2 regions of the Aquamicrobium sp. YD-1-mutant5 genome follow, and region 2 is predicted to be linked to the other one. Evidence: predicted binding sites of a transcription regulator. Region 2 holds the regulator's gene; the other holds the start of a gene.
The links. Region 2 encodes HrcA, which represses chaperone genes, less so after heat shock. Its sites were predicted from a motif close to GTTAGCACTCNCNNNNNGNGAGTGCTAAC; they were not measured.
Positions count from the first base shown of each region.

Region 1: a site for HrcA is predicted at 7,208-7,236, ahead of groES (co-chaperone GroES). Genes of this name have one in related genera too.

Region 1 is NZ_JCAKKP010000001.1:482,492-498,041, reverse strand. It holds gene AC5XE7_RS02390 (alpha/beta hydrolase) at 1-1,052, opposite strand, end outside; gene ilvA (threonine ammonia-lyase IlvA) at 1,246-2,499, shown strand; gene AC5XE7_RS02380 (Dabb family protein) at 2,640-2,930, opposite strand; gene AC5XE7_RS02375 (hypothetical protein) at 3,073-3,201, opposite strand; gene fumC (class II fumarate hydratase) at 3,244-4,641, opposite strand; gene AC5XE7_RS02365 (CsbD family protein) at 4,848-5,027, opposite strand; gene groL (chaperonin GroEL) at 5,144-6,784, opposite strand; gene groES (co-chaperone GroES) at 6,853-7,149, opposite strand; gene AC5XE7_RS02350 (CAP domain-containing protein) at 7,317-7,772, opposite strand; gene AC5XE7_RS02345 (TadE/TadG family type IV pilus assembly protein) at 7,909-9,834, opposite strand; gene AC5XE7_RS02340 (TIGR01459 family HAD-type hydrolase) at 10,070-10,930, shown strand; gene AC5XE7_RS02335 (bifunctional riboflavin kinase/FAD synthetase) at 10,939-11,913, shown strand; gene AC5XE7_RS02330 (HdeD family acid-resistance protein) at 11,917-12,471, opposite strand; gene AC5XE7_RS02325 (MipA/OmpV family protein) at 12,674-13,447, shown strand; gene ileS (isoleucine--tRNA ligase) at 13,678-15,550, shown strand, end outside.
Region 2 is NZ_JCAKKP010000008.1:46,041-61,590, reverse strand. It holds gene AC5XE7_RS12980 (DMT family transporter) at 1-411, shown strand, start outside; gene AC5XE7_RS12975 (LacI family DNA-binding transcriptional regulator) at 480-1,499, shown strand; gene AC5XE7_RS12970 (2-hydroxyacid dehydrogenase) at 1,504-2,478, shown strand; gene AC5XE7_RS12965 (gamma-glutamyl-gamma-aminobutyrate hydrolase family protein) at 2,494-3,267, opposite strand; gene AC5XE7_RS12960 (putative bifunctional diguanylate cyclase/phosphodiesterase) at 3,525-5,837, shown strand; gene AC5XE7_RS12955 (N-acyl amino acid synthase FeeM domain-containing protein) at 5,984-6,775, shown strand; gene AC5XE7_RS12950 (PQQ-dependent sugar dehydrogenase) at 6,839-8,182, opposite strand; gene hrcA (heat-inducible transcriptional repressor HrcA) at 8,277-9,368, opposite strand; gene rph (ribonuclease PH) at 9,492-10,208, shown strand; gene AC5XE7_RS12935 (VOC family protein) at 10,222-10,632, shown strand; gene rdgB (RdgB/HAM1 family non-canonical purine NTP pyrophosphatase) at 10,632-11,276, shown strand; gene hemW (radical SAM family heme chaperone HemW) at 11,273-12,430, shown strand; gene AC5XE7_RS12920 (EamA family transporter) at 12,685-13,119, shown strand; gene AC5XE7_RS12915 (GNAT family N-acetyltransferase) at 13,131-13,595, opposite strand; gene rsmI (16S rRNA (cytidine(1402)-2'-O)-methyltransferase) at 13,694-14,596, shown strand; gene AC5XE7_RS12905 (YraN family protein) at 14,589-14,993, shown strand; gene AC5XE7_RS12900 (acylphosphatase) at 15,191-15,469, opposite strand; gene AC5XE7_RS12895 (cytochrome P450) at 15,466-15,550, opposite strand, start outside.

The DNA of each region.
Region 1 (15,550 bases), on a different contig from region 2:
TCCGTGATCTCACGATCGGTGGCGAAGCCGTCATCCTCGCGCAATCTCTGGCCCAGCATGCGCACCATGACGGGATTGTCGGCGAATTTCGTGTGGTTGAAGGAATCCGCGCCTTTCTGCTTCGACAGATCGACAACGGTGACGCCGTAATCGGCAAGTTCCTTGCCCGCATCCGCATAGTCGCCGACCCGTGGCCGCGAACCGGCCAGCATGCCCGAAAGACGCAACGCGCGGTCGTCCTGCGACAGAAGCAGGATGAACGGCTTTTCTGGTTTGCCGTAGCGGCGCATCTGGCTCTTGAACACGTCGACATCGATATCCGGCGACGCCAGAACAACATCTCCCAGCTTGCCGCTGAGATTGCGGTCTCCGGTGATGGCCAGCTGTCGCAGCGCTTCCATGGTCACCCAGGTGCCCATCGAATGCGCCACGATATCGATGCGCCGCGCGCCACTCTGGGCCAGCAGCCGCAGGGTGACCTCCAACTGGTCGCGGGCGACGCTGGCGCTTTCCTTGTCGTAGACATAGCTGGTGGTCGAACCGCCGGAAGCCCATGAGAACAGCACCGGCGTGCCGGGATACCCGGAATCATGCGCAATCTGCGTGGCACGGTAAACACCGGCATCGAAACCTGTGTTGTAGCCATGAACAAAGACCATGACACGGCCGCCACGAGCGGCGACATCGGCGCTCAGCGCCTGCGAGAACTGCGGCCCGGTATCGTAGCCAACCGCTTCGGAAGCCATGAAATATTTGGAGGGGGCGTCGGATTTGCCGCGCTTGCGGCGCTCGATCTGCCCGACCTTATGCTCGCGCGGCACCGTCACATTGATGCGGGCGAAATTGAGAGTGGCGGAACGCTCGCCATCGAACACCCTGGAAGGATCGTCGGAACGCTTCCGTGTCGTGGCGATGAAAATCGAGTGATTTCCGGCGATATCCGTTACCGATGCCGGCACCAGTGCGCTGCCGAGAATCGCGTCGGTCTTGTTCGTGGTGCAGCCGGCGACAGCCAGCGAAAGCACAAGGGCGAGCAGGGGCTTCAGGTTCACTTGGTTTTCCGTCAGTCACGCCACGGGCGATCTTCATGCCCACAGTCAGAGCCTTTCCCACCTGCAGAGTGCGGCGGAAGTAAGTCCACAGCCGCAGAAGTCCGTACTTGTCCGTTTGCGACATCTTCAGTGTTGCGTAAATGCCAAAATCGCGTCAGGAACGGATGCTCAATCACGATACCGGAAACACGACATGACAAGCTTCGCCGACAGGGTCGCAACCGCTGCGGAAGCCATACGGGAGATTTTCCCGATAACGCCGCTGCAAAAGAACGACTACCTGTCGCGCAAATACGGCGCACGCATTTATCTGAAGCGCGAGGACCTGACGCCGGTACGTTCCTACAAAATTCGCGGCGCGCTGAATTTCTTCCGCAAGACGCTTGCTGCCGGCAACAATGCCAGCCTTTTTGTCTGCGCCTCGGCCGGTAATCACGCGCAGGGCTTTGCTTTCGTGTGCCGGAATTTCGGCCGCAAGGGCGTGATTTTCATGCCGGTGACCACGCCGCAGCAGAAAATCGACAAGACGCGCATGTTCGGCGGCGAATTCGTCCAGATCAAGCTGGTCGGCGACTTCTTTGACGAATGCTATCAGGCGGCCATCGACTTCACGCAGAGCAATGGCGCACACATGGTGCCCCCATTCGACAGCCGCGACATCATCGAGGGGCAGGCAACCGTCGCCCGCGAAATCGTCGAGCAACTGGGGGGCACGGCCCCCGACATCGTCATGCTGCCTGTGGGCGGAGGCGGGCTTGCAGCCGGCGTGACGCAATATTTCCAGGCCATAGAGCAGAGGCCGCAGTTCATATTCTGCGAACCGGCTGGCGCGCCAAGCCTGTCGCGCAGTCTTGCCGAAGGAAAACGCGTGAAACTGCCTGTGGTGGACAATTTCGTCGACGGCGCTGCCGTTGCCGAAATCGGCAAGGAGAACTTCCGCCTGCTCAGGGATTTCCCCGCGACATCGACACGTCTGGTGCCGGAAAACCGGCTCTGCGCGACCATGATCGAGATGCTTAATGTCGAGGGCGTGGTGCTGGAGCCCGCCGGCGCTCTGGCTATCGATGCGCTGAAGGATTTCGTGAAAAAGGACATTCGCGGAAAGACCATCGTTGCGGTGGTGTCCGGCGGAAACTTCGATTTCGAGCGCCTTCCCGACGTCAAGGAAAGGTCGCTCCGCTTCGAGGGGCTCAAAAAATACTTCATCATACGTCTGCCGCAACGCCCGGGCGCGCTGCGCGACTTCCTGCAGATGTTTGGGCCTGAAGATGACGTGGCGCGCTTCGAATATCTCAAGAAATCGGCGCGCAATTTCGGTTCGGTGCTGATTGGCATCGAAACCCGCGACAAACGCAATTTTGGACTGCTGCGCGCAAAATTCGATGCCGAAGGCGTGCAGTATCAGGACATAACCGACGACGAAACGCTGGCGAACTTCATCATCTGATCGTCATAACGAACTGAAAATATGATCTTTTCAAGAGTGGGGCAGCACCTGCGATGCCCCGCTTCTGTCGCTTGTGCGGGTTTGTTCCACGGCATTCCGGAGCGTGGATGCAGTTCAGAAAGCGCGTCGGGAATGTGGGATCAGTTGCCTGAAACGACATCCGCCGAAAAGCGCAGATCGCGCATGGGGCGCACTTTTTCAGTGGTCTGCGAGTAGATCGGATCCGCCTTGAAAGCATGCAGGGCGGCTTCGTTCTCGAACTCCGCATACACAACGATATCGATCTGGTTTTCATACAGATCGACCTTGCGGTTCACCGAAACCTCGAAATGGGACGAGTGGGGGATGCGGCCGAGATTCATGAGCCCTTCGCGCACTGTCTCGACATCCATGTCTGGCTTGATGGTAAAGAACACGATGTGCCGGATCAATTCGGCCTCCTGAAGGGTCGTGGTGGAAGGGTGGTCACACATAGCTGTCCGGGACGCGCATTCGTCTGACGCCCCCTTTTGATCCGGAAGGCTGAGTCGCGTCAACCGGCGCGATGTCGCGGCAGGAAATGGCCGGGAAAGCTCAGCCGGAGACCATGCGCAGCAGGTGGTCCACGGATTTGACCACCATATCCATGTAACGGCCTCCATTATAGAGGCCGTCCCAGATCAAAAAACCTGCAATGGTGACAAAGAGGATGACATAGCGCATGGCCGCAACTTAGCTGAAACAGCTCGCTGCGGCCAGATGCCATCAACCCGGATGGGTCATGTCTTCCGGGCGCACCAGACGATCATAGTCCGCCGCGCTGACGAGGCCGGTCGCAAGAGCCTCCTCTCGCAAAGTGGTGCCGTTCTTGTGCGCCGTTTTGGCAATCTTTGCAGCCGCATCATAGCCAATGGTCGGCGCGAGCGCGGTAACCAGCATCAGCGAACGCTCCAGCGAGGCCTTGATGTTATCCTCACGCGCCTCGATTCCGACGACGCAATTGTCTGTGAAGGACACCGATGCGTCGGCCAGCAGCTTCACAGACTGAAGGAAATTGTAGGCCATCAGCGGGTTGTAGACGTTCAGCTCGAAATGGCCCTGGCTGCCGGCGAAGGTCAGCGCGGCATTGTTGCCGAACACCTGCACGCAAACCTGCGTCAGCGCCTCGCACTGGGTGGGGTTCACCTTGCCGGGCATGATCGACGAGCCGGGTTCGTTTTCCGGCAGGGCAAGTTCGCCAAGGCCGGCGCGGGGACCGGAGCCAAGGAAGCGGATGTCGTTGGCGATCTTGAACAGCGAGGCCGCAACCGTGTTGATGGCGCCGTGCGAGAACACCATGGCGTCATGCGCGGCAAGCGCCTCGAATTTGTTCGGCGCCGAGGTGAAGCCGAGGCCGGTGATGGCGGCGATCTTCTCGGCAACCTTTTCGGCAAAGCCGACGGGTGCATTCAGCCCGGTGCCGACAGCGGTGCCGCCCTGCGCAAGCTGCATCAGCGCGGGCAGGGTCATCTCGATGCGCTCGATACCGTTCTTCACCTGGGTGGCGTAACCGGAAAACTCCTGGCCGAGGGTGAGGGGCGTTGCATCCTGCGTGTGGGTACGGCCGATCTTCACGATATGGTCGAACGCCTTAACCTTTGCTTCCAGCGCGCCGTGCAGATGCTTGAGAGCTGGCAGCAGGTCGTGAACGATGCGCTCGGCGCAGGCGATGTGCATGGCCGTGGGATAGGTGTCGTTCGACGACTGGCTCATGTTGACGTGATCGTTGGGATGAACGGGCTTCTTGGAGCCCATTTCACCGCCCAGCTTTTCGATGGCGCGGTTGGATATCACTTCATTGCTGTTCATGTTGGACTGGGTGCCCGAACCGGTCTGCCAGACCACCAGCGGGAAGTGGTCATCGAGCTTGCCGTCGATCACCTCCTGTGCCGCTTCGATGATGGCCGCGCCGAGCGTGGGGTCGAGCCTGCCCAGTTCCATGTTGGCTTCGGCGGCGGCGCGCTTGACGATGCCGAGCGCCCGCACGATGGAAGCCGGCTGCTTTTCCCAGCCGATACGGAAATTGCCGAGAGACCGCTGCGCCTGAGCACCCCAGTAACGATCGGAAGCGACCTCGATCGGGCCGAACGTATCTGTTTCGGTTCTGGTGTTCTTTGTGCTCACGGGCCAGTCTCCTGAACAAGCGGATTGAGATCGCACCGGCCTAACGCTTTGCCTCTCCGGCTTCAAGGGAAGATTTCCGAAGCCCGATGGCCTAATCGTTTGAACTGTCGACAAGCATCCAGGGCCGCCTTACGGTGAGCTGGCGAATGAGAAAAAGGCGGCTGATACAGCCGCCTTTTTTGCCTGAAAGCTTGTGTCGGAAGTGCTCAGTGGGCCTTGCGCACCTTTTCCTTGATGTCGCCGGCGGCTTTCTGGACCTTGCCTTCGACTTTTTCGGCCTTGCCCTTCAGTTCAGTCTTCTTGTTGCCCGTAAGCTTGCCGGCGGCTTCCGTCACCGCACCCTTGGCCTGCTTTGCAACACCCGACACCTGATCCTTGTTCACCATGATCGCATCTCCTGAGTTGAACTTGCGCGTATCAACGGAGCGCTGGCGGGTTTGTTCCAGCAGACAAAAGAAAAGGGCGGCCAAAGCCGCCCTTTCCAATGCGAAGCCGGACTTTCTTAGAAGTCCATGCCACCCATGCCGCCCATGCCGCCGGGCATGGCCGGAGCAGCAGCTTCCTTCTTCGGAGCGTCGGCGATCATGGCCTCGGTGGTGACCAGCAGGCCGGCAACCGAAGCGGCGTCCTGCAGAGCGGTGCGAACCACCTTGACCGGGTCGACGATGCCGAGCTGGATCAGGTCGCCATATTCGTCCTTGGCAGCGTTGTAGCCGTAGGTCGCGCTCTTGTTGTCGAGGATCTTGCCCACGATGATCGAAGCTTCCGCACCGGCATTGGTAGCGATCTGACGGGCTGGAGCCTGCAGAGCGCGACGGACGATGTTGATGCCGGCAGCCTGGTCGGCGTTGGCACCTTCCGCCTTGATCGCCTGGGTAGCGCGCAGAAGAGCGACGCCGCCGCCGGGGACGATGCCTTCCTCAACCGCAGCGCGGGTGGCGTTCAGAGCGTCGTCAACGCGATCCTTCTTCTCCTTGACCTCGACCTCGGTCGAGCCGCCAACGCGGATGACGGCAACGCCACCAGCCAGCTTGGCAAGACGCTCCTGGAGCTTCTCGCGGTCGTAATCGGAAGTGGTTTCCTCGATCTGAGCCTTGATCTGGGCAACGCGGCCCTGAATCTCGGCCTTCTTGCCGGCGCCGTCGACGATGGTGGTGTTTTCCTTCTCGATGCGCACCTTCTTGGCGCGGCCGAGCATGTCGATACCAACGTTCTCAAGCTTGATGCCGAGGTCTTCGGAGATGACCTGACCACCGGTGAGGATGGCGATGTCTTCCAGCATGGCCTTGCGGCGATCGCCGAAGCCCGGAGCCTTGACGGCAGCAATCTTCAGGCCGCCGCGCAGCTTGTTGACGACCAGCGTGGCCAGAGCCTCGCCCTCGACGTCCTCGGCGATGATGACCAGCGGCTTGGAGGTCTGAACGACAGCCTCGAGCACCGGCAGCATTGCCTGAAGGTTGGAGAGCTTCTTCTCGTGGAGAAGAATGTAGGCATCTTCCAGCTCAGCAACCATCTTGTCGGGGTTGGTGATGAAGTAAGGCGACAGGTAGCCGCGGTCGAACTGCATGCCTTCGACGACTTCCAGCTCGGTCTCGGCGGTCTTGGCTTCCTCGACGGTGATGACACCCTCGTTGCCGACCTTCTGCATGGCCTCGGCGATCATCTCGCCGATTTCCTTCTCGCCATTGGCCGAGATGGTGCCGACCTGTGCGACTTCCTCGGAAGTCTTGATCTTCTTGGCCTTCTTGACGAGGTCAGCGACGACCTCGGTGACAGCCAGATCGATACCGCGCTTCAGGTCCATCGGGTTCATGCCGGCGGCAACGGCCTTGTGGCCTTCCTGAACGATGGCCTGCGCCAGAACGGTCGCGGTGGTGGTGCCGTCACCGGCCTTGTCGTTGGTCTTGGAGGCGACTTCGCGAACGAGCTGGGCGCCCATGTTCTCGAACTTGTCTTCCAGTTCGATTTCCTTGGCGACGGAAACGCCGTCCTTGGTGATGCGCGGAGCGCCGAAGGACTTGTCGATGACGACGTTGCGGCCCTTGGGACCGAGGGTGACCTTCACCGCGTCGGCGAGGATGTTGACACCGCGCAGCATACGCTCGCGGGCGTCACGGGAGAATTTTACGTCTTTGGCAGCCATTGCTTACTCCTGGACCTTTGGTCCGAAATTCGGATTGCAGTGATTGTTGAAGAATGGGAACGGCCAGATCAGCCGATGATGCCCATGATGTCGGATTCCTTCATGATCAGAAGGTCTTCGCCATTGAGCTTGACTTCGGTGCCCGACCACTTGCCGAACAGGACGCGGTCGCCGGCCTTGACGTCGAGGGCGACGAGCTTGCCGCTTTCATCGCGGGCGCCCGAGCCCACAGCCACGACTTCGCCTTCCTGCGGCTTTTCCTTGGCGGTATCGGGGATGATGATGCCGCCAGCCGTCTTCTCTTCGGACTCGACCCGGCGAACGACCACACGGTCATGAAGCGGGCGGAACTTCGTCTTTGCCATTTGATTTCCTCGGTCACAATGATGAGAAAGAATTCCTCCGTCCGGCTTGACCGGACCTGTTAGCACTCGCTTTCGGAGAGTGCTAACGAGCCATGAGATAGTCAGCCCTCCGGACGGTGTCAAGAAGCGAGAGCCGTTTCTCTGCGATCAGGAAAGGGCGGCGTCGGTCAGCTTGCCAGAATGATGGCCCAGTAGCGCCATTCGGGGCGTTCCGGCCGGGTTGCCCAGGCAAGGCCAAAGCGGCGAAAACGCCCGTCCAGCATGTTGCGGCGATGGGGCGGCGAATTCATCCACATGTCGATGGCGCGGGCGGCATCCATGCGCCCTTCGGCAATATTCTCGGCCGCAGCACCCCTGATGCCGTTGCTTTTGACCCGCGCCTGAAAATCTTTTCCGAAGCCGGTCGTATGGTTCATCCTGCCCGAGGCGGCCATATACTGCGCCTGTTGCAGGGCTGCCTGCTCCAGTTGGTGATCGGGTGAGACGAGCGCCAGCCCTTCGGCCGTGCGAATGCCATCCATCGTCTGGCGGGAAGCGGTAGATGCACCGCCTCCGGGACCATGCCGGGGCAGGGAACCGCAACCGGCCAGCGCTGTGAGAACCAGCGCGCCGGCGCCAGACATCAGGTTCCGGCGGGCAGGGCTGAATGAAATTTCATGGCGATTGGCAGGCAGAACAAAAGTCATGACGCCTGTAAGGCCAATGATCATGGCTTTTGCCGGGCAGGCGTCTGAAATTCGAAGCCTGCCCGGCAGAATCTTACCTGGTCACACGCAGGTTGGACAACTCGTCCGCGATCTCGCGGAACGCATTGGACAGATCGTTGCCAGCCGCGTTCCAGAACAGCTTTGCCGGCTTGCTGGGGTCCGTTGCATCGCGCCGGTTGCGCGAGTCCGAGGAACAGGTCTTCAGCCCGGTGATCTGTTCTTTGACCTTTGCGTCTTTTTTTGCTTCCGCCTCAAGATCCAGACCGACCGTCATGATCATGACGTTGGCGGCCTTCGCATTCGCACAAAGCTCCTGCAGTTTTTCGTTCATCGCCTTGGAGTAGTTTTCATTGGTGAAGGCGGTTTTGCTGTAGGTCTTGTTCGGGCCGAGAAAAAGCCGCCCATAGTTGAGCAAGCTGTGCAACGGCTTGAGGAACCCATAGTCACCGTAGATCGACTCGACCCTATCATTGTCTGCCGCAGCCGCTGTCGAGCCATTCAGTTTGCGAACCTTATCCGCCCGGTAGTAGGTGTTGGCACCATCAGTCAGGACGATCACCACCTTATCGTTGCCACGATCGGTTTCAGGCCGGCCTTCCGTGAAAGGTTCGCCGCTGGAAAGAACCCGCCAGCCCCATGCAAGACCACTGCCGACACTTGTGCCGCCCAAAGGTTCCATCGCTGCAATCGCGTTCTTAATCTTTGTCATTCCCTCCGGTTTGGTCACATCGACCAGAGGGGTGATCGGCTGGGTTGTGCAGTTGGCATTAGGTCCATTACCCATGCCCATCTTACGGGATCCATAAGGCGCGACATACCCATATTGCCTGCCGTCTTTAAGCTTGACGTCGAAATACTTGCTGACGTTATTGGACGAACGATTTGACGAGGGCATGTTTCGATCCGAGGGGTCCCAGAACTTGCTGTTCCTTTCGGGGGCTGAAGGATAGTCGTTGACCGTGATCCAGTCATTGTAGCCATTGGCTGAATCGTCAGGATAAAACATCGGGACGAACAGAGTATCAGGGACGGACGGGGCCGCTGGTGCATCGTTCAGATCGTAAGGGTAGGGACGTTGCTCAACACATCCCTCCCATTCGGCATACCTGTCCGTCTTTGTCTGTTTGCTGTCTGTATAGTATTTCAGTTCCTCAAACAGAGTGAAGCGTGTCACCACGTTATTTTCTTCAGTCCCCCAATCGGAACCCTTCTTGAGGTAGACGCCATTGATTTTCTCGATTCTACGGTTGGAATCTCCGAATTTGGCTGTACTCCAGTTGAAATTTTCATGATGGATAGATGAGGCGCCATCCATATCCATCCAGCGCTTGCCTTCGTTCTCTTTGCCGATATTTACCGAAGCAGCAAAGGGCACGAGCGCAAACTGAATGGGCCTTTCCACCTGCTTGACGCTGTCGGCCTGTTTTTCCATCGTGCTGATGAGTTCTTCGGCAGCTTTTTTCAGCAGCTCCATCCGCGTGTAGGAAGAACCTTGTCCTTTTTCTTTCATCGAGCCAGAATTATCCAGCACCAGCGCCACTTCCAGCGTGTTCTTGAGGCGAACCTCAGAGCATGTCAGGAAGTCATAATCCTCCGATTCTTTTCCAACCAGTGCGGCGGCTGCGGGGAAGAAAATCGGCGAATAGTTCAGCGTGGCGCACATCGTCATCGAGCCACCGCCTACGACCTGACTTGGCAGCGTAACCTGAAGCGTGGATTTCGCCGGTGCCACATGCCGCAGATTGGCGTAGTAGAAATTGTTGGCGTAAGCGATGGCGTCGGCGTCGCTGATCTGGGACTGAATCTCGCGGGCAGTGGCAATGTTGGCCGCGTCCAGCGCATTGCGTGTATCGAGCCGCTGGCGGGACATTTCCGAATAGTCGACAGCCAGCGCGACAGCGCCGAACAGGGGCGCCATCAGCAACCCGGTGATCATGGCATAATTGCCGCGCGTGTCGGCAAGGAATTTCCGAAGCATCTGGCTCTAGCCCCCGCTGCCAATTCTGACTGGTCGGAGGCACTATCGCTGAAACCTTTAAATTTCGGGTTTGCGCAATTGTCTAAAATTGCTCTCTTTCATTCAAAGCACGTTAACCAGCAACCGGACGGGCAAGGCAGGAAAGCTGGTGACAGTCAGGGCCGCATCGGTTAATCCGGGAGCCCGCAAGGCCATCAGGCCTGACAATCTTCGAGATACGGACGTGCCTGCCGACATGACGGTTCATTCTCCTATCATCAATTCTCTCGAAACGATCTCGGGTAACTATGCCGCCTTGCTGTGCGATGTATGGGGCGTGGTCCATAACGGGGTGGAGCATTTCCCGCAGGCGGTCTCCGCGCTGGCAGAAGCACGGGCGAGGGGCGTGGCAGTCGTTATGATCACCAATTCGCCAAGGCTCGGAGCCGATGTCGTGACCCAGATGCGCACGATCGGCGTTCCGGACGGCACCTATGACAAGCTTGTCAGTTCCGGCGATGTCACGCGCGATCTGATCGCCGAGGCGCCACGCCGGATTTTCCATATCGGCCCCGATCGCGACACCAATATCTATGATGGGCTCGATGTCGAGCTGGTTGAGGATTTCGAGGCGCAGGCAGTCGTATGCACCGGTCCGTTCGATGATGAAACCGAAACGCCTGAGGATTATCAGGAGTTGCTGACGAGGCTGCGTTCACGCAATCTACCCTTCATCTGCGCCAACCCCGATATTGTGGTTGAGCGCGGGGACAGGCTGATCTGGTGCGCGGGCGCGATCGCGCGTGACTACGGCCAGATGGGCGGGCGCACGCTGATTGCCGGAAAACCCCATGCACCGATCTACAAGGCTGCCCTCAGGGCTGCCGCCGACATTGTCGGGCGCGATCTGGATCGTCGCGAAGTGCTCGCAATCGGCGACGGAATCATGACCGACATAAAGGGCGCGGCCGACAATGGTGTCGATGCGCTTTACATTTCGGGGGGCATCCATGCCCGCGATTATGGCGATGCCCTGAATCCGGATCCGAAACAGCTTGCCGGTTTTCTGGAAAAGCATGGCTACGCCCCCGTGGCCGTCATGCCGCGACTGCAGTAGGACTTCCCATGCTGGCGCGCATTGCCGGAAATGAGCAACTGCCTGCGCATCTGCGCGGTGGTGTCGTGGCGATCGGAAATTTCGACGGCGTTCATCGCGGCCATCAGGCTGTGCTGGGGCGTGCGCTGGAAGAGGCCGGGAAGCGTGGCGTTCCCGCCCTTGTCCTCACCTTCGAGCCCCACCCGCGCAAATTCTTCCGGCCGCAGGTCCCGCTTTTCGTGCTGACGCCGCCAGCAATGAAAGCGCGTCTTCTCGAAGAACTGGGTTTTTCAGCGGTTGTGGAGCAGGCCTTCACGGAACAGTTTGCGGCACAGTCGGCGGAGGATTTCGTGGCCGGAATCCTTCAGGAAAATCTTGGCATCAGTCATGCCATCACCGGCTTCAACTTTCACTTCGGCAAGGACCGCCAGGGCGGCCCGGCCTATCTGATGAATGCCGGAGAGCGTCACGGCTTTGGCGTGACGTTAGTGGACGCCTTTCGCGACGAAGGCGCGCAGGTCATCTCCTCCAGCCGTATAAGAGAGCTGCTGGCCGCAGGAGATGTGTCGCAGGCGGCGGGACTGCTCGGCTACCGCTTCACCGTGCAAAGCGAGGTCATCGGCGGTCAGCAACTCGGTCGCACGCTAGGGTTTCCAACGGCCAATATGTGTTTGCCGGAAGATGTGGAACTGCGCGAAGGTATCTATGCGGTGCGGTTCCGGCGCGCAGACGGAAGCCTTCATGATGGCGTTGCCAGTTTCGGCCGCCGCCCCACGGTCAATGTCAACGGAGCGCCGCTGCTCGAAACCTTCGTGTTCGATTTCTCCGGCGATCTCTATGGCGAAGTCTGCGATGTTTCGTTTTTCGCGTATCTGCGCGGCGAAGAAAAATTCGACGGACTCGACGCACTCGTCGCACAGATGAAGCGCGACGAGCAGGAGGCGAGGGCTGTGCTGAGTGGTGTCCGGAGCCTTTCTGCGCTGGACGCCGAAATCAGCTTCTGACCTTTACTTCTTCAGCGCCAGTCCGAACGCAATAAAACTCCAGCCCTGAAAGATCAGGTCGACTGCCAGGAACAGTCCGAGGATCTGCAGGCTGTTCACCGGCCAGCCGATAGCGATGACGATGCCGGCAAGAATAGTGAGAACGCCGGCCGTGACGATCCAGCCGGAACCTTTCTGATCCCAGTTCTGGTAGCCTACCCAAGCGCGTAGCACCCCGGACGCAACCAGTGAGACGGCAAGCAGGAAGGTCAGGACTGCCGACGCCAAAATCGGGTTATAGAAGGCGAAAATGCCTGCCAGCGCATAGAGCAGGCCGCTCGCAAGCCACAGGAAGAACCGGCCCCAAGTCTGCACTCCGAAAGCGTGAATGATTTCGATGACGCCGGCAAAAAGCATCAGCCAGCCGACAAAATAGACAGATGCAATTGTCGCGATGAACAGATTACCGAACGCGACGCCGCCCAGAATGAGCAGCAGAACCCCGAGTGCTACGAACCAGCCCCATTTGGAGCGCACTTCGTCGGTGATGCTGCGGATTGAATTGTTCTCAAAAGTCATGTTGCCTCTCCTGCTAACCCACCCCTCCACACGACTAAGCTAGTGCCGCCGCTTCGAAGCGTCCAGTAGGCCGGCGCATCATAACATTACGGATTTAAAACAAATTTTACCAAACTGACTGCAACAATCGCTTCAACTCCCACTTGTATTGCGTAAACGGTGAGACATGTCTGTTTTGAAGCCTGCGGCCGCGTTGTCGGCAATGTTTTCTCTTGGCGTTCCCACGATTGTCCATGCCGCCGATGGCATCGGCGGATGGCTGTCCGGGGACTGGTATCTCACCGTCGGTGCAACAGTGCTGGTGGCGCCCGACTTCGAGGGCAGCAAGAAATACATGCTGGGTGCGACGCCGATCATCTCGCTCGGCAAGGCCGGCAATCCCGTGCGCTTCTCATCGCGTAACGACAACATATCTCTGGCGCTGACCGATCAGGGCGATTTTCGCGCCGGTGTGACGGGCAAGTTCCTGTGGAAGCGCGACAATGACGAAGACGCCATTCGCGGACTGGACCCGATGCGCTGGGGCGGTGAAATAGGCGGTTTCTTTGAATTCTATCCGCTGGACTGGGTGCGCATGAGGGCTGAAGTCCGTCAGGGCATCCGCGCTCACAAGGGCGTGGTCGGCGATATCGCGGTCGATGCCTTCCACGACGTCACTCCGGAAATCCGGATTTCCGGCGGACCCCGCGCATCGTTCGCATCATCGAAATACTTCGACGCTTACTATGGCGTCACCGCAGATGAAAGCTTCCGCTCTGGCCTCAGCGAATACAATCCGGGTGGCGGTGTTCGCTCGCTTGGCGTCGGCGGTGCGGTAACATGGAAAGTGTCCGATCCTGTCACCACCAGCGTCTTCGGTGAATACTCGCGCCTCATGGGACCTGCCGCGGATTCCAGCATCGTGCGTGAGCGCGGTTCCCGCAATCAGTTCACGATGGGTGTTTCGGCCACATACCGCTTCGACTTTACCATGTAGCGCCCTTTATTCCTGGGTCTGCATAGGTTAGAAGCGCGGCCATGATACGCCAGCCGCACCATGTCGCCTTTGCGATACGAATTACCAGCCCGGTGCTCCGGGCGGGCTGAGATGCAACTCGCCTGCCGGAGCCGCCGGGAATTGCGGTGCGCGCGCTTCGCGCATATTCCAGAAATCACGAATTTCAGGCCCTGTGTCGAAACCGGCCGGGCAATCCATATGGCGAACCCATGACCGATACTGTCGAACCGATCGATTATTCCAAAACACTCTATCTGCCGCAGACGAATTTCCCCATGCGTGGCGGCCTGCCCGAGAAAGAGCCACAGATCGTGGCCCGCTGGGAGGAGATGGACCTCTACAGGCAGTTGCGCGAGGATGCCGCCGGCCGCCCCAAATATGTCCTGCATGACGGCCCGCCCTATGCCAACGGCACGATCCATATCGGCCATGCGCTGAACAAGATCCTCAAGGACGTCATCACCCGCTCGTTCCAGATGCGCGGCTATGACTCGAACTATGTTCCGGGATGGGATTGCCACGGCCTGCCGATCGAATGGAAGATCGAGGAAAAATACCGCGCCGCCGGCAAGAACAAGGACGAGGTGCCTATCAACGAATTCCGGCAGGAATGCCGCGAGTTCGCGCAATCGTGGATCGACGTGCAGACGAAGGAGTTCCTCCGGCTCGGCGTGATCGGCGACTTCAAGAAGCCGTACACGACGATGAATTTCCACGCCGAGGCACGCATTGCAGGTGAACTCCTGAAATTCGCCATGTCGGGCCAGCTCTACCGCGGCTCCAAGCCGGTGATGTGGTCGGTCGTCGAACGCACGGCGCTGGCCGAGGCCGAGGTCGAGTATCAGGACTATGAGAGCGACACGATCTGGGTGAAGTTCCCGGTGGCCGCTGGCGCCTCCGATCTTGATGGCGCGTCGGTTGTCATCTGGACGACCACGCCGTGGACCATCCCCGGCAACCGTGCCGTCGCTTACTCGCCGCGCATCGCCTACGGTTTGTACGAAGTTACCGCAGCCGAAAACGATTTCGGGCCACAGGCCGGCGAAAAGCTGATCTTCGCGGATGCGCTGGCCGAAGACTGCTTCACCAAGGCCAAATTGCAGTTCCGCCGCCTGAGCGATGTAAGCGCCGATCAAATGGCGTCGATCGCGCTGGCTCACCCGCTCAAGGGTCTCGGCGGCGGGTATGAGTTCACGGTTCCCATGCTTCCCGGCGACCATGTCACCGACGATGCCGGCACAGGTTTCGTGCACACCGCTCCCGGCCATGGCCGCGAGGACTTTGACGCGTGGATGGATGCATCGCGTGATCTCGCAGGGCGCGGCATCGACACCGCAATCCCGTTCACCGTCGACGATGCCGGCTTCTTCACCAGGGACGCTCCGGGTTTCGGGCCGGGCCGCGAGGGCGGTGCCGCACGTGTTATCGACGACAACGGCAAGAAGGGCGATGCCAACAAGGCCGTGATCGAAGCGCTGATCGGCAGAAGCATGCTGTTCGCGCGGGGACGCCTCAAGCATTCCTATCCGCATTCGTGGCGTTCCAAGAAGCCGGTGATCTTCCGCAACACGCCGCAATGGTTCGTTTATATGGACAAGGAGCTCGGCGACGGCACCACGCTGCGCTCGCGCGCGCTCAACGCTATCGACGCCACGCGCTTCGTGCCGGCTGCCGGCCAGACGCGTCTGCGCGCGATGATCGAGGACCGTCCCGACTGGGTGCTGTCGCGCCAGCGCGCATGGGGTGTGCCGATCTGCGTGTTCGCCGACGAGGACGGCAATGTCCTGAAGGACGAAGCCGTCAATGCCCGCATTCTCGAAGCTTTCGAGCAGGAAGGCGCGGATGCATGGTTCGCGGAAGGTGCGCGTGAGCGTTTCCTTGGCGAGCGCGGCAACGAGCCGTGGAAGATGGTTTCCGACATTCTCGATGTGTGGTTTGATTCAGGCTCCACGCATACCTTCACGCTGGAAGATCGTCCCGACCTCAAATGGCCGGCTGACGTCTATCTGGAAGGCTCGGACCAGCATCGCGGCTGGTTCCATTCCTCGCTGCTGGAAAGCTGCGGAACGCGGGGCAGGGCGC
Region 2 (15,550 bases):
AGCATGTCGGCCACGGAAACCGCCGAAAGCCTTATCTTCTATTCGGCACTGGCACCGATGATCCTGCTGACGCCCACGCTCTGGCTCACACAGTGGCCGTCGGTCGGCCTGCTGCAATGGGGCTTGCTGTTGCTGCTCGGGCTGTTCGGCGGGCTCGGCCACTGGTGTCTCATTCAGGCCTACCGGCGCGCTACCGCGACAGCGCTCGCGCCCTATTCCTATCAGCAGATGGTGTGGGTGATCGCTGCGGGACTGCTGGTGTTCGGCCAGTTTCCGGATGTATGGACGCTTGCCGGCGCCGGCATCATCATGGCGAGCGGCTTGTACATCGTGCACCGGGAGCATCGACTGCGTGTTCTCAACCGCGCCGTTGCGGATGCCGATGTGGCGGAGGTGGCGAAAAAGCTTTGACTCGACCCGCAACGATGGCCTAAACGCTTTTAAAAAAATTTAAATTGTTTAGCGGGGGAGCATCAACGCTGGCTCAGAAAGTCAAGCTTTCCACCATTGCCGATGCGCTGGGCGTATCGACGGCAACGGTATCTCTTGCCCTGCGGGACAGCCCGCTGGTGGCGGGATCCACGCGCGAACGCATCAAGGAACATGCGCGCGAGATCGGTTATATCTATAACCGTCGCGCTGCGTCCCTGCGCACCTCGCGCTCGGGCATTGTCGGTGTCGTGGTGCATGACATCATGAACCCGTTCTATGCCGAGATACTGCGTTCCATCGAACATGAGCTGGACCGCTCACGCCAGACTTTCCTGCTCTCCAACCACTATGACAAGCTCGACAAGCAGCGCACCTTTATCGACACTCTCCTGCAGCTGGGCGCCGATGGCGTGATCATGTCGCCGGCCATCGACACACCGGCTGCCGACATTCGCATGGCGGAGGAAAATGGCCTGCCTGCCGTCCTGATTGCGCGCGACGTCGAGGGCGCGCATGTGCCGGTTTTCCGTGGCGACGATGCCTATGGCACCGCACTTGCCACCAATCACCTGATCTCGCTTGGCCACAAGCGCATTGCCATGGTCGGCGGCAACGACCAGACTTCGACCGGGCGCGACCGCTATCAGGGCTATCTCAATGCCATGCAGGCAGCAGGGCTCGAAGTGCAGCCGACATGGCGCATAGCCGGCCCGCGCACCAAGCAGGGCGGGTTTGAAGCTGCGAACCAGTTGCTCGCTCTGAAGGACAAGCCCACCGCCGCCTGCTGCTGGAACGATCTCGTCGCCATCGGCCTCATGAACGGCATTTCCCGGGCCGGGCTCACGCCGGGCGTGGATATTTCGGTTACCGGCTATGACGATCTGGAAGAGGCCGCGATCGCGACACCGGCCCTGACCACAGTGTGGAACGGCCAGCGCGAGGTGGGCCGCCGTGCGGCCAGCGCGCTGCTCGACAAGCTCAATGGCCAGACGGTGGGCCAGACCCAGGAATTGATAAGACCGGAGCTGCATGTTCGCCAGTCTACCGGCCGCCCCGTGGAGCGCTGAATTCATGTCGATTTCGTCCGGACCGGCCACTGTCCTCGTTTGCGGCAATCTGCATGGCCATGCCGTAAAACGCATCGGCGAGGCGTTCCGGCTCGTGCACATCGAGCGCGGCGACCCGTCGCTTCTGTCGCCGCAGGATATTGCTGCGGTGCGTGCTATCTCTGCCTTCGGGGGCATCGATGCGGATTTCATCGATGCGTTCCCCAATCTTGAGATCATCGCCAATTTCGGCGTCGGTTATGATTCCGTGGATGCCGTTCATGCCGGTGCGAAAGGGGTCATGGTCACCAATACGCCCGATGTTCTGACGGAAGAGGTTGCGGATCTGACCGTTGGTCTCCTGTTGTCCACCTTGCGTGAACTGCCCAGGGCAGAGGCATGGCTGCGGCAGGGCAGGTGGGCAAAAGAAGGCTTCTACCGGCTGAGCCCACTCAGTTTGCGCAGCCGCAGCATCGGCATTTTCGGCCTCGGCCGGATCGGGCTTGCGGTGGCCAAACGTCTGGAAGCCTTCGGCGTCACGGTCGCCTATCACAATCGCCGGCCGGTCGATGGCGTGGACTATGCCTATCATGCTACGCTGAAGGACCTTGCCGAAGCTGTCGATACGCTGATCTGCATCGCACCCGGAGGGGCTGCGACCGAAAAGGCGATCAACGCCGAAATCCTGAAAGCGCTCGGTCCCGATGGCGTGCTCATCAATACAGGCCGTGGAACGACGGTCGATGAGGATGCATTGGCGGGCGCACTTTCAGACGGCACCATCGCCGCCGCCGGGCTGGATGTGTTCGCGCATGAACCGGACGTGCCGCAGGCGCTTCTCGATGCGCCGCACACCGTTCTCCTGCCGCATGTCGCCTCGGCTTCGGTTCCGACGCGCAGGGCCATGGCCGATCTGTGCGTCGACAACCTCGTGTCGTGGTTTGGAGCGCGCAAGGCGCTGACACCGGTGCCTGAAACGGCGCATGTGCAGGCGAAGTAGCGCCAGGCGGCCGGTTTACTCGGCCGCGGCGCGCGCTTCCGGTCTCGCCGCCGCGTGGAGGCGCACCGCATCGCCGAAGGCCCGGAAGATTTTCTGCGAAACGCTGTCGGACCTCACCCAATATTCGGGATGCCACTGCACGCCGACCGCGAAGGCGCGGGCGCCTTTCACGGAGACGGCCTCGACCGTTCCATCTTCGGCCACGGCCTCGACCTGAAGGTTGTTGCCCAGACGGTCGGCTGCCTGCCGGTGAACGGAATTCACTTCGATGTCGCCGGCTCCAAAAACACCGGCAAGGCAGGTTCCCGGCCGGATGCTGACCTTCTGGCGGATGGCGAAGCGCTGGTCCTGATCGTCGCTCGCCGGCGCACGGTGATCGAGCGAGCCCTCGCGTTCCTGAATCTCGCTGGCGAGAGTGCCGCCAAGCGCCACATTCAGCTCCTGTATGCCGCGACAGATGGCGAGCAGCGGCACGCCGCGCGCGATGGCTTTGCGGATAAGGGGAAGGGTGGTTGAGTCGCGCGCTGTATCGTAGGGGCCGTTTTCCTCGCTGGCATCACCGCCATAGAGCGAGGGATGAACGTTCGATTTCGAGCCCGTCAGCATGACGCCATCGACGCGCGACAGCAGTGCATCCAGATCGAGCCGATCGCCGAAAGAGGGGACCAGCACGGGCAGGGCGCCGGCGCCGGCGATCACCGCTTCCAGATATTGCTGGGGTGCGGCATGCCAGGTGTAATTCTCAAACTGCCTGACGTCCGTGGAGACGGCAACGAGCGGCTGCGTCATTATGTGTGAATCCGATGAGTTTCAGGATCTCTGCTTCGGGCAGGATTTATCATGAACTTCATGCCGCTGTGAAGGAGACAAGGTTGACGTCAGGTCCGGATGCTATTGCGCCTTGGGTGGGGATAGATGCATCCTGTCTTGAAATGATTTGAACCGGGGATATGAGAGCGACGTCGGATAAGTCCGCCACCTCCCCGTTTCTAAAAGTTTTTTTAATGCGAATGTGTCATCATCTTCGCATGGGGTGAGTGCCGAATGTGACCGCGATCAAGCGAAAAGAGCTGCCTGACGACGTCTACATTCCGTTCGTGGAGACGCTTTTCCGCGACGGCTTCACGCTTGCTATAGGCATTTCCGCACAGACGGCCCTCATGTGCATCGTGGGCGCGAAAACCGGAAATCCCTCCTATCTGGTTCTGGCTGCTGTTCTGGTGCTTGTCGGTATCGTGCGTGTCATGAACATGCGCCGCTTCTCGGCCCTGCCGCCCATCGAGACGCGTCAGGAAGCATATCGCCGCGAAACCCGCTACATCATCTACGGGGCCATGCATGGTCTCGTTCTCGGCACTTTCTGCCTTACCGCGATCTATACCGCACAGGATGAGTTCGCCGAGATTGCCGCGGTCTGTATCGTGCTGGCCACGGCGACAGGCATTGCCGGCCGGAACTACGGATCGCCGAGGATGGTCAACATCCTGATCCTGACGCTGGCCTGCCCGATGGCTCTGGGCTTCATCCTGCGTGGTGACTTCTACCATGTTGCGCTGGGGCTGCTCTCCGCGCCCTTCCTGCTGGCGATCCATCGCTATGCAGATACGGTGCGGGACGTGCTGTTCACGGCGATCTCGGCTGAAAAGCTCGCCAACCGGCTGGCTCAGCGTTTCAACCGGGCGCTCAACACCATGCCGCACGGGCTCATCATGCTGGACCCGGACGGAAAGGTTGTGGTGGCGAACGCCGAGGCGGCCCGTTTGCTCTCGATCCATTCGCCTGACGATCTGCTGGGACGTTCGGTCCATTCGCTTCTGATGCGTGGCGTGGTCAGCGGCATGCTGACCCGCAAGGACTGCCAGCTTGTCGAAACGCAGCTGACAAAGGCGCTGCGGGAGGGCCGCGATCGCAAGGTTCTGGTGGGTTTTGCAAATGGCCAGCACTATGAGTTCTCGGCCCGCGAAGGCAGCCAGGAACTCGGCGTCATCACATTCGAGGACGTGACCGCCCGCGTCGAGGCGGAGGAGCGCATTCGCTTCATGGCCCGTTACGACAGCCTGACCGGGCTGGTGAACCGGGCCTATTTTCATGAACTGGTCGAGGAAAGCCTCAGCACGGGCGATCAGAAACGCTACTGCGCCATTGCCACCATCGATCTGGACGATTTCAAGAGCGTCAATGATACCGTTGGCCACCCCGTGGGTGACGGTCTCATCTATGCCGTGGCGGAGCGGCTTGCGGAGTTTGCCGCACCGGGTATCCAGATAAGCCGTTTCGGTGGCGACGAGTTCATTCTGTTCTTCGACAGGGTGGAGAGCGAAAGCCAGTTCACCCGCATGATGGACGAGATTTTTGCCGGACTGAAAGGCGAGGTCGATGTCGCCGGCCATGTGCTGCGCATTCAGGTGAGCGCCGGTGCCGTGCTGTCGCGTGTTGAGTTCAGCGAGGTTGACGAAATGATCGTCAAGGCTGACCTCGCGCTCTACAAGGCCAAGGAGCTGGGCAAGAATGGCTGGCAGCTGTTCGAGTCGTCGATGGATGCGGCGTTCCGCGACCGCCAGAGAATGAAGGCGGATCTGCGCGCGGCCGTCGAGGCGGGCACGTTGCGCGTCGTCTATCAGCCGATCGTCACCATGGCGACCATGCGCATTTCCGGCTGCGAGGCTCTGTGCCGGTGGGACCATCCGGCGCTTGGGCCGGTATCGCCGGGCGTCTTCATTCCGCTGGCTGAGGAAATGGGCATCATCTCCCAGATCAGCACCTTCATGCTGAATGCCGCCTGTGCGGAATGCATGAAATGGCCCGAGCATACCAATGTCTCGGTCAACCTCTCCGCCAAGGACTTCCGCAACAGCGACGTCATTCAGAAGGTGCGCAATGCGCTGGAGGCTTCCGGCCTGCCGCCGCACCGGCTTGAAGTCGAGGTGACGGAAACGGCGCTTCTGGACGACAAGTCCGAGACGCGCCAGCTTCTGCAGGAACTGAAATCGCTGGGCGTAAGGATTGCTCTGGACGATTTCGGCACCGGGTATTCCAGCCTCAGCTACCTGCACAAGCTGCCGCTGGACAAGGTCAAGATCGACCGCTCCTTTCTGTCCGACGTGACGCAGAATCCGCGATCGCTCGAACTGCTCAAGGGCATCGTGGCCCTGTCGCGATCGCTGGGGCTTGCCGTGACCATTGAAGGCGTCGAAACCTTCGAGCAGTTGCGCATTCTGTCGCGACAGGTCGAACCTGAACTGGTGCAGGGGTTCCTGTTCGGTGCGGCGCTCAGCGCATCCGGCATCGAAACCATGTCGACGGCGCGCTGGCCCTTCGCGCACGATGAACTGGTGGCTTCGGGCGCAACCCGCAAATAGCAGACCCGCCTTGGCCCGGCGCAGCCACCGGCTGCTTCCCTGACACTGCGATGTCGTTTTATTAAGGTTAATTCCGGGTAAAACGGGATTTCTTTAATTAAAACTTTACTGATGTGTTCCAACCCTTACCGTGCTTTGAGAGCGGCATGACAGAGGGTAAGCCGATGGTGACCCGGCAGTTGAAGCTGGATGCGGACGCGGAACAGCTAAAGCCGGGCTTATCCGGCTCGGCCTTCGCCAACAAGGTATTCGAACTGCTCGACCGATCCGAATATCGCCGCTGCGACAAGGGCGAGGATCTGGAAGACATATACCGGCTGCGCTACAAGGCCTACCGCTTCAACGACATGGTTCCGGACGCGGATCGGCGCACGATCATCGATGAACTGGACGATGCTCCGAACGTCTATCGTTTCGGCGTCTATGTGGACCAGAATCTGGTTTCCACCATGCGCATCCACCACGTCACGCTGGAAACGCCGATATCGCCCTCTGTTCAGGCCTTCGGGGATATCGTGCGTCCCATGCTGGAAGCCGGCGACACCTTTGTGTGCATGAGCCGTTTTGCCTCCGATCCGGAACTGGCGCGCGCATATCCGCATCTGATCTACGTGACGCTGCGGCTGGCGGGCATGGCGTGCATCTATTTCAACGCGCCATACGGGCTTTCCACCGTGCGGGAAGACCATGCCGGCTTCTACCGGCGCATCTACAATTCGGAACAGATCAGCGAGCCGCGCGGCTATCCGGGCGTGTTCAATAAGGTGGTGTTGTTCCGCACAAACGCCATCGAGAACCGCGAGCGCTACTATGCGCGCTTCCCCTTCTTCCGTTCGACCGAAACCGAGCGTCGCCTGCTGTTCGGCAAGGTGGGGGCAGGGGAGTTGCAGCCGCTGACCATCCTGCCCAGCGCCCGCTATCTGCACCACGCTGCGTGATCCCCGGGGCCGCCTGATGCCGGGTCGTCTGACCTGAAGCAGGTCGTCCGGAGGCACAGCCGTTTACCGGCTCCCCTGATGGGCAATGCGCCACAGCGTGCCGCTGCCGTCCTCGCTGACGATCAGAGCGCCGTCGCTGGCCATCGCCACGCCAACCGGCCGCCCCCATACGGAGCCGTCGGAAAGGACGAAGCCCGTCATGAAATCCTCGTAGGCGCCCGTCGGCCGGCCATTGTCGAACAGCAGGCGCACCACCTTGTAGCCCGTTATCAGGCCCCGGTTCCATGAGCCGTGCAGGGCAACAAACGCATCTCCGCGATAGTCGGCAGGGAACTGGTCGCCCTCGTAGAAGGTGATGCCGAGCGGCGCGGAATGCGCCTGGATCAGCACGTCCGGCACCGTCACCTTGTCGGCGAGATCGGGCCTTGAGCCGGCATGGCGCGGGTCCTCGTGACCGCCGATATAGTACCACGGCCAGCCGTAGAATGCGCCTTCGCTTACGCTTGTCGCATAGTCGAAGGGCAGGTTGTCGCCCAGGCCGTCGCGCTCGTTGACGGCGCACCACAATGCGTTTGTGGCAGGCTGCAATGCCAGTCCCGAACAATTGCGCAGTCCCGTCGCAGCGATCCGCCGGTTTGTGCCATCCGCGTCGAAGGCGAGCACATCTGCGCGGTCGGTTTCGGAACCCCAGCCTGCGCCGGTCGGCTGCGCGCCCTGCCATGCTTCCAGCCCTCCGGGCGCCTCGCCCATGCCGGAGGCGACATTCGACTGCGAGCCGACCGAGACGTAGAGCGTTTTGCCATCCGCGGAGAAGGCGAGGTCGCGGGTCCAGTGGCCTCCGGAAGGAAGCTCGGCAACGATGACTTCGGGTTCGGAAGAGGCTTCTAGGTCGCCGCTTTTGTAAGGGAAGCGAACGACGCTGTCGGTGTTGGCGACATAGACCCATTGCGGATCTTCGGCGGGATGGAAGGCGATGCCGTAGGGCTGGTTCAGCCCGCCGGCAAAGACGGAGTTCTGCGCAGGCTTCGCGCTGCCGTCTTCAAGGCGGTAGACCGACACCTGATCGGCGCCGGATTCGGCGACGAATATGTCACCATTCGGGGCCACGCGCACGATACGCGGCCCGCCGAGGCCGGAAGCGATCATGTGTGCGGAAAAGCCTTGTGGCAGTTGTGGGCTGACATCTTCCGGCGGGCTGACCCGCCGGGCGCTGTTGGAGGTGGACTCTGTCGCGAAGGGAGCGGGAAGGTCCTGCGGCGTGAAATGCCGCCGAACGCCCGGCCTGTCGTCCCGCCAGCCGCCGAACGCCGATTCGCCGGTCAATGGCACGTCGGTTTCCTGCGCCATAGCGGCAGTGCCCGCCAGCAGGACCGAAGCCGCCGCGACCCGTTTCATGAGGTGGATCATGCCGTCCTCCTTCCCCTGTCGACCCGTCAGGCGGCACTTTAGGAAAGCGGGCGCGGCGATGCATCACACGAGGGCGTGATGTGGCGCGCCTTTTTCAGCGCAGCATGCGCGAGACGAGCTGTGCGGTGTAGTCGACCATCGGCACGATGCGGGCATAGTTGAGCCGCGTCGGGCCGATGACGCCGAGCGCGCCGACAACGCGCGCCTCCGCGTCGCGATAGGGCGCCACCACCAGCGACGATCCCGACAGCGAGAACAGCTTGTTCTCCGAGCCGATGAAGATGCGCACGCCGGGTCCCTCTTCGGCGAGGTTGAGCAATTGCAGCAGCCCGTCCTGCGTCTCCAGGTCATCGAACAGGTTCTTGAGCAGTTCCATGTCCGCCTGCGCGGTGATGTTTTCCAGAAGATTCGCCCGGCCGCGCACGATCAGCCGCGCCGGCAGGTCGCTTTCGGTTCCCGCCCACACCGCCAGCCCCTTTTCCACCAGCGCCTGCGACAGCGAATCGAGGGCCGCGCGCGTTTCTTCCTTGATGCGCGAGATTTCCGTGCGCGCCTCAGCCAGCGTGCGGCCGCGGATGTGGGCGTTGAGGAAGTTGGAGGCCTCGTGCAGTTGCGAGACGGTGACGCCCGCCGGCAGGTCGATGATGCGGTTTTCCACATCGCCGTTCTGCGAGACCAGCACCGTCAGAGCCTTTGTCGGCTCAAGCTGGATGAACTCGATGTGCTTGAGCGCTGCCTCGCTCTTGGCGGCCAGAACGACACCTGCGCCCCGTGACATGCCTGACAACAGCTGGCTCGCCTCCGTCAGCATGTGTTCGAGAGAAGTGTCGTTACCGGAAGCCCTGATCTGCGCCTCGATGCTGCGCCGCTCCTCATCGCCGAGATCGCCGATTTCCATGAAGGCATCGACGAAGAAACGCAGGCCCGCCTGCGTCGGCAGGCGCCCCGCCGAGACATGCGGCGCGTAGACCAGCCCCAGATGCTCCAGATCGCTCATCACGTTGCGGATCGTCGCCGGCGACAATGTCGAGGGCAGGATTCGCGACAGGCTGCGCGAACCCACCGGCTCGCCGTCCTTCAGGTAAGAATCGACGAGACGCCGGAAGATCTCGCGCGAGCGCGTATCCAGCGACTGCCACTGCGATGGGGGAACCGGCGGTGTCGGGGCTGAACTGTGCTTTGTCATGTCGTACCTCTATACAAAGGATATAGACGCGGCGGGCGCCAGTGCAAGCGAGCCGTTTTCCTTTGCGCAAGCAGCCGTGGAGGGCTACAAGCCCGCAAAATCACAAGATTGGAAAGACACGACATGCGCCCCTCCAAACGCCAGCCAGACGAAATGCGCGCCATCTCCTTCGAGCGCAGCTTTTCAAAGCACGCCGAAGGTTCGTGCCTCGTGAAATTCGGCGATACCCATGTGCTGTGCACGGCAAGCCTCGAAGAGCGGGTGCCAGGCTGGATGCGCAATTCCGGCAAGGGCTGGGTGACGGCCGAATATGGCATGCTGCCGCGTTCGACCGGCGAGCGCATGCGCCGCGAGGCTTCTGCCGGCAAGCAGGGTGGGCGCACGCAGGAAATCCAGCGTCTTATCGGCCGTTCGCTGCGCGCCGTCGTCGACATGCAGGCGCTGGGCGAACAGCAGATCACCATCGACTGCGATGTGCTTCAGGCCGATGGCGGCACGCGCACGGCCTCGATCACCGGCGCATGGATCGCCCTGCACGATTGCCTGCGCTGGATGGAAGCGCGCCAGATGGTGAATGTGCAGCGGGTCCTGAAGGATCACGTCGCCGCCATCTCCTGCGGCATCCATGATGGCCAGCCGGTCATCGACCTCGATTATCTGGAGGATTCCGCCGCCGGCACCGATGCCAATTTCGTCATGACCGGCAAGGGCGGCATCGTCGAGATCCAGGGCACCGCCGAGGGCGAGCCCTTCACCGATGCGCAGTTCGCCGAGCTGATGGGGCTTGCCCGCAACGGCATCGCCCGGCTGGTCGAGTTGCAAAAGCTGGCCGTCGCCTGAAAGCTCTGATGCCATGAAGCCTGCTGCCGTCCTTGAATCCGCGCTCTACGTGACCGATCTTGCCGCCGCCGAGACTTTCTATGGCGACGTGCTGGGTCTGGAACGGATGACGAAGGTGGAGGGGCGGCATGTGTTCTTCCGCTGCGGGCAGGGTGTGGTGCTGTTGTTCAATGCCGAAGCGACGATAGTGCCCCCCGCGCCCGATGCGCGGCTGCTGGTGCCGCCGCACGGCACGACAGGGCAGGGACATCTGTGCTTTGCCGCCAGCGCCGATGAGATCGACGCGTGGAAGAGCCGGCTGGAAGCTGCGGGCATTGCCATCGAAGCCGATTTCGAGTGGCCTCAAGGTGGCCGTTCCATCTATATCCGCGACCCTTCCGGCAATTCGCTGGAATTCGCCGAACCGCGTATCTGGGGCCTGTAATGCATCCTTTGGACAAGAAGATCGTCGTCGCCAGCCACAATGAAGGCAAGTTGCGCGAATTTGCCGACCTGATGGCGCCTTTCGGCTTCGAGGCGAAGTCGGCGCGCGAATTTGGTCTGCCCGAGCCGGATGAAACGGGCACCACCTTCGAGGAAAACGCCTATATCAAGGCTTTCGCGGCGGCAAAGGCCACCGGCCTGCCGGCCCTTTCCGACGATTCCGGCCTGTGCATCGATGCGCTGGACGGCGATCCGGGCGTCTACACCGCCAACTGGGCCGAAAAGCCGGATGGCAAGCGCGATTTCGGCATGGCCATGGAAAAGGCCGAGGCCGCCATGCAGAAGGCGGGCGCGGTGGAGCCGCAGCAGCGCACAGGCCGTTTCGTTGCTGTGATCTGCCTTGCCTTTCCCGATGGCGAGGCGGAATATTATCGCGGCGAGGTGGAAGGCCATCTGGTGTGGCCGCCGCGCGGCGAACTGGGGTTCGGCTATGATCCGGTCTTTCTGCCGGATGGGTATGAAAGGACCTTCGGCGAGATGAGTGCCGAGCAGAAGCACGGCTGGAAGCCCGGTGCGCCCGACGCGCTGTCGCACCGCGCCCGCGCCTTCCAGAAGTTCGCCCGAGCACGATTGGGAGTGGCGTGACGCTGGATCGCTCTCCCGGTTTCGGGGTTTATCTCCACTGGCCGTTCTGCGCGGCCAAGTGCCCTTATTGCGACTTCAACAGCCATGTGCGCCATCAGAAGGTCGATCAGCAGCGCTTCGTGCGCGCCTTCGCCACCGAAATGGCATCGATGCGGGCACGCACCGGCCCTCGCGAGGTGACGTCGATCTTCATCGGCGGCGGCACGCCCTCGCTGATGGAGCCTGCAACCGTGGACGCGATATTGGAGGAAGTGGCCCGCAACTGGACGGTTCCCGCCGGCATAGAGGTAACGCTGGAGGCCAATCCGTCCTCGGTCGAGGCGGAGCGTTTTCGCGGCTATCGTGCCGCCGGCGTCAACCGCGTCTCGCTGGGCGTGCAGGCGCTCAATGACGCCGACCTGCGGTTCCTCGGCCGTTTGCATGACGTTTCCGAGGCGCTCCATGCGATCAGGCTGGCGCGCGAGATCTTTCCGCGCCTGTCCTTCGATCTCATCTATGCGCGGCCCGGCCAGACGCCGGAGGCGTGGGAGGCGGAACTGAACGAGGCGATCGGCCATGCCGCCGATCATCTGTCGCTTTATCAGCTCACCATCGAGGAAGGTACCGCCTTCCACAAGCTCTATGCGGCCCGCAAATTCGAGATGCCGGTGCCTGATCTTGCCGCTGATCTCTACCAGCTCACGCAGGAAGTCACCGCCGCGCGCGGCCTGCCGGCCTATGAGGTGTCGAACCACGCGCGCCCCGGTGCGGAAAGCCGGCACAACCTCGTTTATTGGCGCTATGGCGAATATGTCGGCATTGGTCCCGGCGCGCACGGCCGCTTCGTGGAAGACGGCACGCGCATCGTCACCATCGCCGAAAGGCATCCCGAGACTTGGGCGGAACTGGTGGAGCGGCAGGGCCACGGCACCGTCGATGGCGAGCGGCTGACCCGCGAGGAAGAGGCCGACGAATTCCTGATGATGGGGTTGCGTCTAGTCGAGGGCATCGATCTTGCACGTTTCGAGACCCTGTCCGGACGCACGCTGCCGCGCCGCCAGCTGTCCATTTTGCAGGAGGAGGGACTTGTCGCCCCGGTCGGCAATTCAGGCCTGCGCGCCACGCCCTCCGGCATGATCGTGCTGAATTCGCTGGTGGCGGAACTGGCACGGTAGAGCATTTCGTAGTCAGACGGAATCGTCTGACGTCGCAAAAATGCGGTCAACGAAAACAAGCTGGAGCAGCGTTCGTCAGAACGCCCGCTGCTCCAGATCGTCGGGCGCCCATACGGAAGCACAAAGGACGATCTGAATTATCGATAGAGTATCGGACCGAAACCGGACGCCACTTTTCGGTCAGATGCTCGGAAGACTTTCCTTTCGCTGGCCGCCGATCCAGTATGGCGGCCCACAATCCGGCGGTGCATCGCATGAACCTTTCCTTTTCCTCGTGGCAGTTCTGGGCGCTGCTTTCGGCCGGTTTCGCGGCCCTCACCGCCATCTTCGCCAAAGTCGGCGTGGAAAACGTCAATTCCGACTTTGCCACGCTGATCCGCACGGCGGTCATCCTGCTGGTCATCGCCGCGATCGTCATGGCGACCGGGCAGGCGCAGCCGCTCGGCTCCATTTCGGGCAGAACCTACATATTTCTCGCGCTGTCGGGTCTGGCGACGGGCGCCTCGTGGCTGTGCTATTTCCGTGCCCTGAAGCTCGGGCAGGCGGCGCAGGTCGCGCCCATCGACAAGCTGAGCGTCGTTCTGGTGGCCGTGTTCGGCGTGATCTTTCTGGGCGAGCGCCTGTCGCTCGCCAACTGGCTCGGTGTCATGCTCATCGCTGCCGGTGCCGTTCTGGTCGCCTATCGTTAGGAAAAAGCCGCTCAGCGCGAGATCGAGAAAACGCTGAGGCCGGCGACACCTTCCTCGATGCAGCGCCACCCCATCTTTTCGTAGAAGGGCGCCAGATGCGGTTCGGCACAGAGATAGACCGTGTCGAAACCTCGCGAAAATCCCTCCTCGACGGCTGCGAGCACGAGCCTCGTGCCGAGCCCGGTCTTGCGCGCCTTTGGCTCAACCCAGACGGCGGCAACCCATGGCGTGTAGTGTGGGCGCTCATCGAGATCGCTGGCGATGAGATGCGCGCAGCCGTAGAAATCCGTCCCATCATGGGCAACCAGTGAAAGCGGGATGTCCTGTCCATCCATGCATTCGTGCACCATGGCCTCGATCTCGGAGAGGGCGACGCCCTGTTCGCGCCACCATGCCTGCCAGACGCGATCGCCGATGGTTTCGGCAAACTCCGGCTGATCGCGCAGATTGGAAATCGCGGGGAGCGAGGCTGTCATGAAGGTCTTTCCGCGGGCTTTGGTTGTGGCGGCTTGTGGCACGGGCTTTGCAAGGCGCGCAAGCCATGCCAAACCGTCCTTCTGAAAAAGGACATGGCATGAATTCCGGGACTTCGAGACGCTCCTTTCTGATCGGGCAGGCCGAATTTCCGGCCCGGCCGCTGGAGCCGGCGCTCTATCTGGTGGCGACGCCGATCGGCAATTTGAGCGACATCACCATCCGCGCGCTGGAAACGCTGGCGGCTGCCGATGTGCTTGCCTGCGAGGACACGCGCGTGTCGCGCGTTTTGCTGGAGCGCTACGGCATCCGCCGCCGCACGACAGCCTATCACGAGCACAACGCGGCTGATGCCGGCCCCCGGCTGATGGCGGCGCTGGAGGAAGGCAAAAGTGTCGCGCTGATTTCCGATGCCGGCACGCCGCTGGTCTCCGATCCGGGCTACCGGCTGGTCGGCGAGGCATTGGAGCGCGGCCTGCGCGTCGTGCCCATACCGGGACCGTCGGCGGCGCTCGCGGCCCTCACAGTCTCCGGCCTGCCTTCGGATGCCTTCCTTTTCGCGGGTTTTTTGCCGGTCAAGGCAGGCCAGAAGCGCACGCGGCTGGAGCAGTGGCAGGCGGTGCCGGCGACGCTGATCTTCTTCGAATCGCCGCGCCGCGTGGCGGATACGCTCGATGCGATGGCGCAGGTGCTGGGGGCGGAACGACGGGCAGCGGTATGCCGGGAACTGACCAAGACTTTCGAGGAAGCCCGCCACGGAACCCTTGGCGAACTCGCGGCTCATTATGCCGCCGCCGACACGCCGAAGGGGGAGGTCGTCATTTGCGTCGGTCCCGCTGCGGATGAGGATGCGGCGCCCGCCGATGTGGATGCGCTTCTCATCGGCCTTGCGGCTGAAATGCCGGCTTCGAAGGCAGCCGCTGAAGCGGCTCGCATGACCGGCCAGCCCAAGCAGGAGCTTTATCGTCGCCTGCTGGTCCTTAAGGAGGGCAGCGGTGGCTGAGGCTCCTGCCCCCCCACCCAACGACAACCGACACAAGGACAATCGCCGCAAGGCCGCCTATCGGCGCGGTCACTACAGCGAATGGCTGGCTGCGCTGGCGCTGATGGTGAAGGGTTATCGCATTCTGGAACGCCGTTACCGTACGCGGCTTGGCGAAATCGACCTGATCGCGCGGCGCGGAGATCTGGTGCTCATCGTCGAGGTCAAGGCGCGGCGCTCGCTGGTCGATGCAATGGAGGCGATCGCGCGCCAGTCCGAACGCCGCATCGAAGCCGCCGCCGACATCTGGCTCTCGCGCCAGCCGGACTATGGCGGCTTTTCCCTGCGCTTCGACATGGTCGCCGTCCTGCCATGGCGCTGGCCGGTGCATGTGGAGAATGTGTTTTACGGGCGGTAGCCGAAGGCAGTGCCTGCCTGAATACCCCTCATCCGTTCCGGCAGTCCGTGCCACTCCATCTTCTCCCGCAAGGGGAGAAGGAAAGTGCTGCATGGTCGTCTGTGCAAATAGCCGGGGGTGTGGTTGGCGGTACAGCTGATGCGGGCCAACTTCTTCCCTTGCGGGAGAAGGGGCGCGAAGCGGTCGGATTGGGGTCGTCAGCGCAGGATGCGAAAATCGGCCGGCACATCCTGCACACCCGGCGGCAGAATCTCCACATCGCTGACCACGGCACCGCGAGGACCCTGGCGCAGTCGCTCCAGCATTTCGGCAACGGCCTCGTCCGCCCCGCTGAACAGCGCCTTGACGGAGCCGTCCGCTTCATTGCGAACCCAGCCGACAAGGCCGAGCCGTTCGGCCTCTTCCTGCGTCCAGTAGCGGAAGCCGACGCCCTGCACGCGGCCCCGGACACGCACCGTCACCGTGCGGGCGCTCACCGCCGGCTCACCCGCATCGGCAGGCCCCCCTGCGGCTGGGTGGTCAGCTTCTGCACCGGCCATGGGCGCGTTTCGGGAACC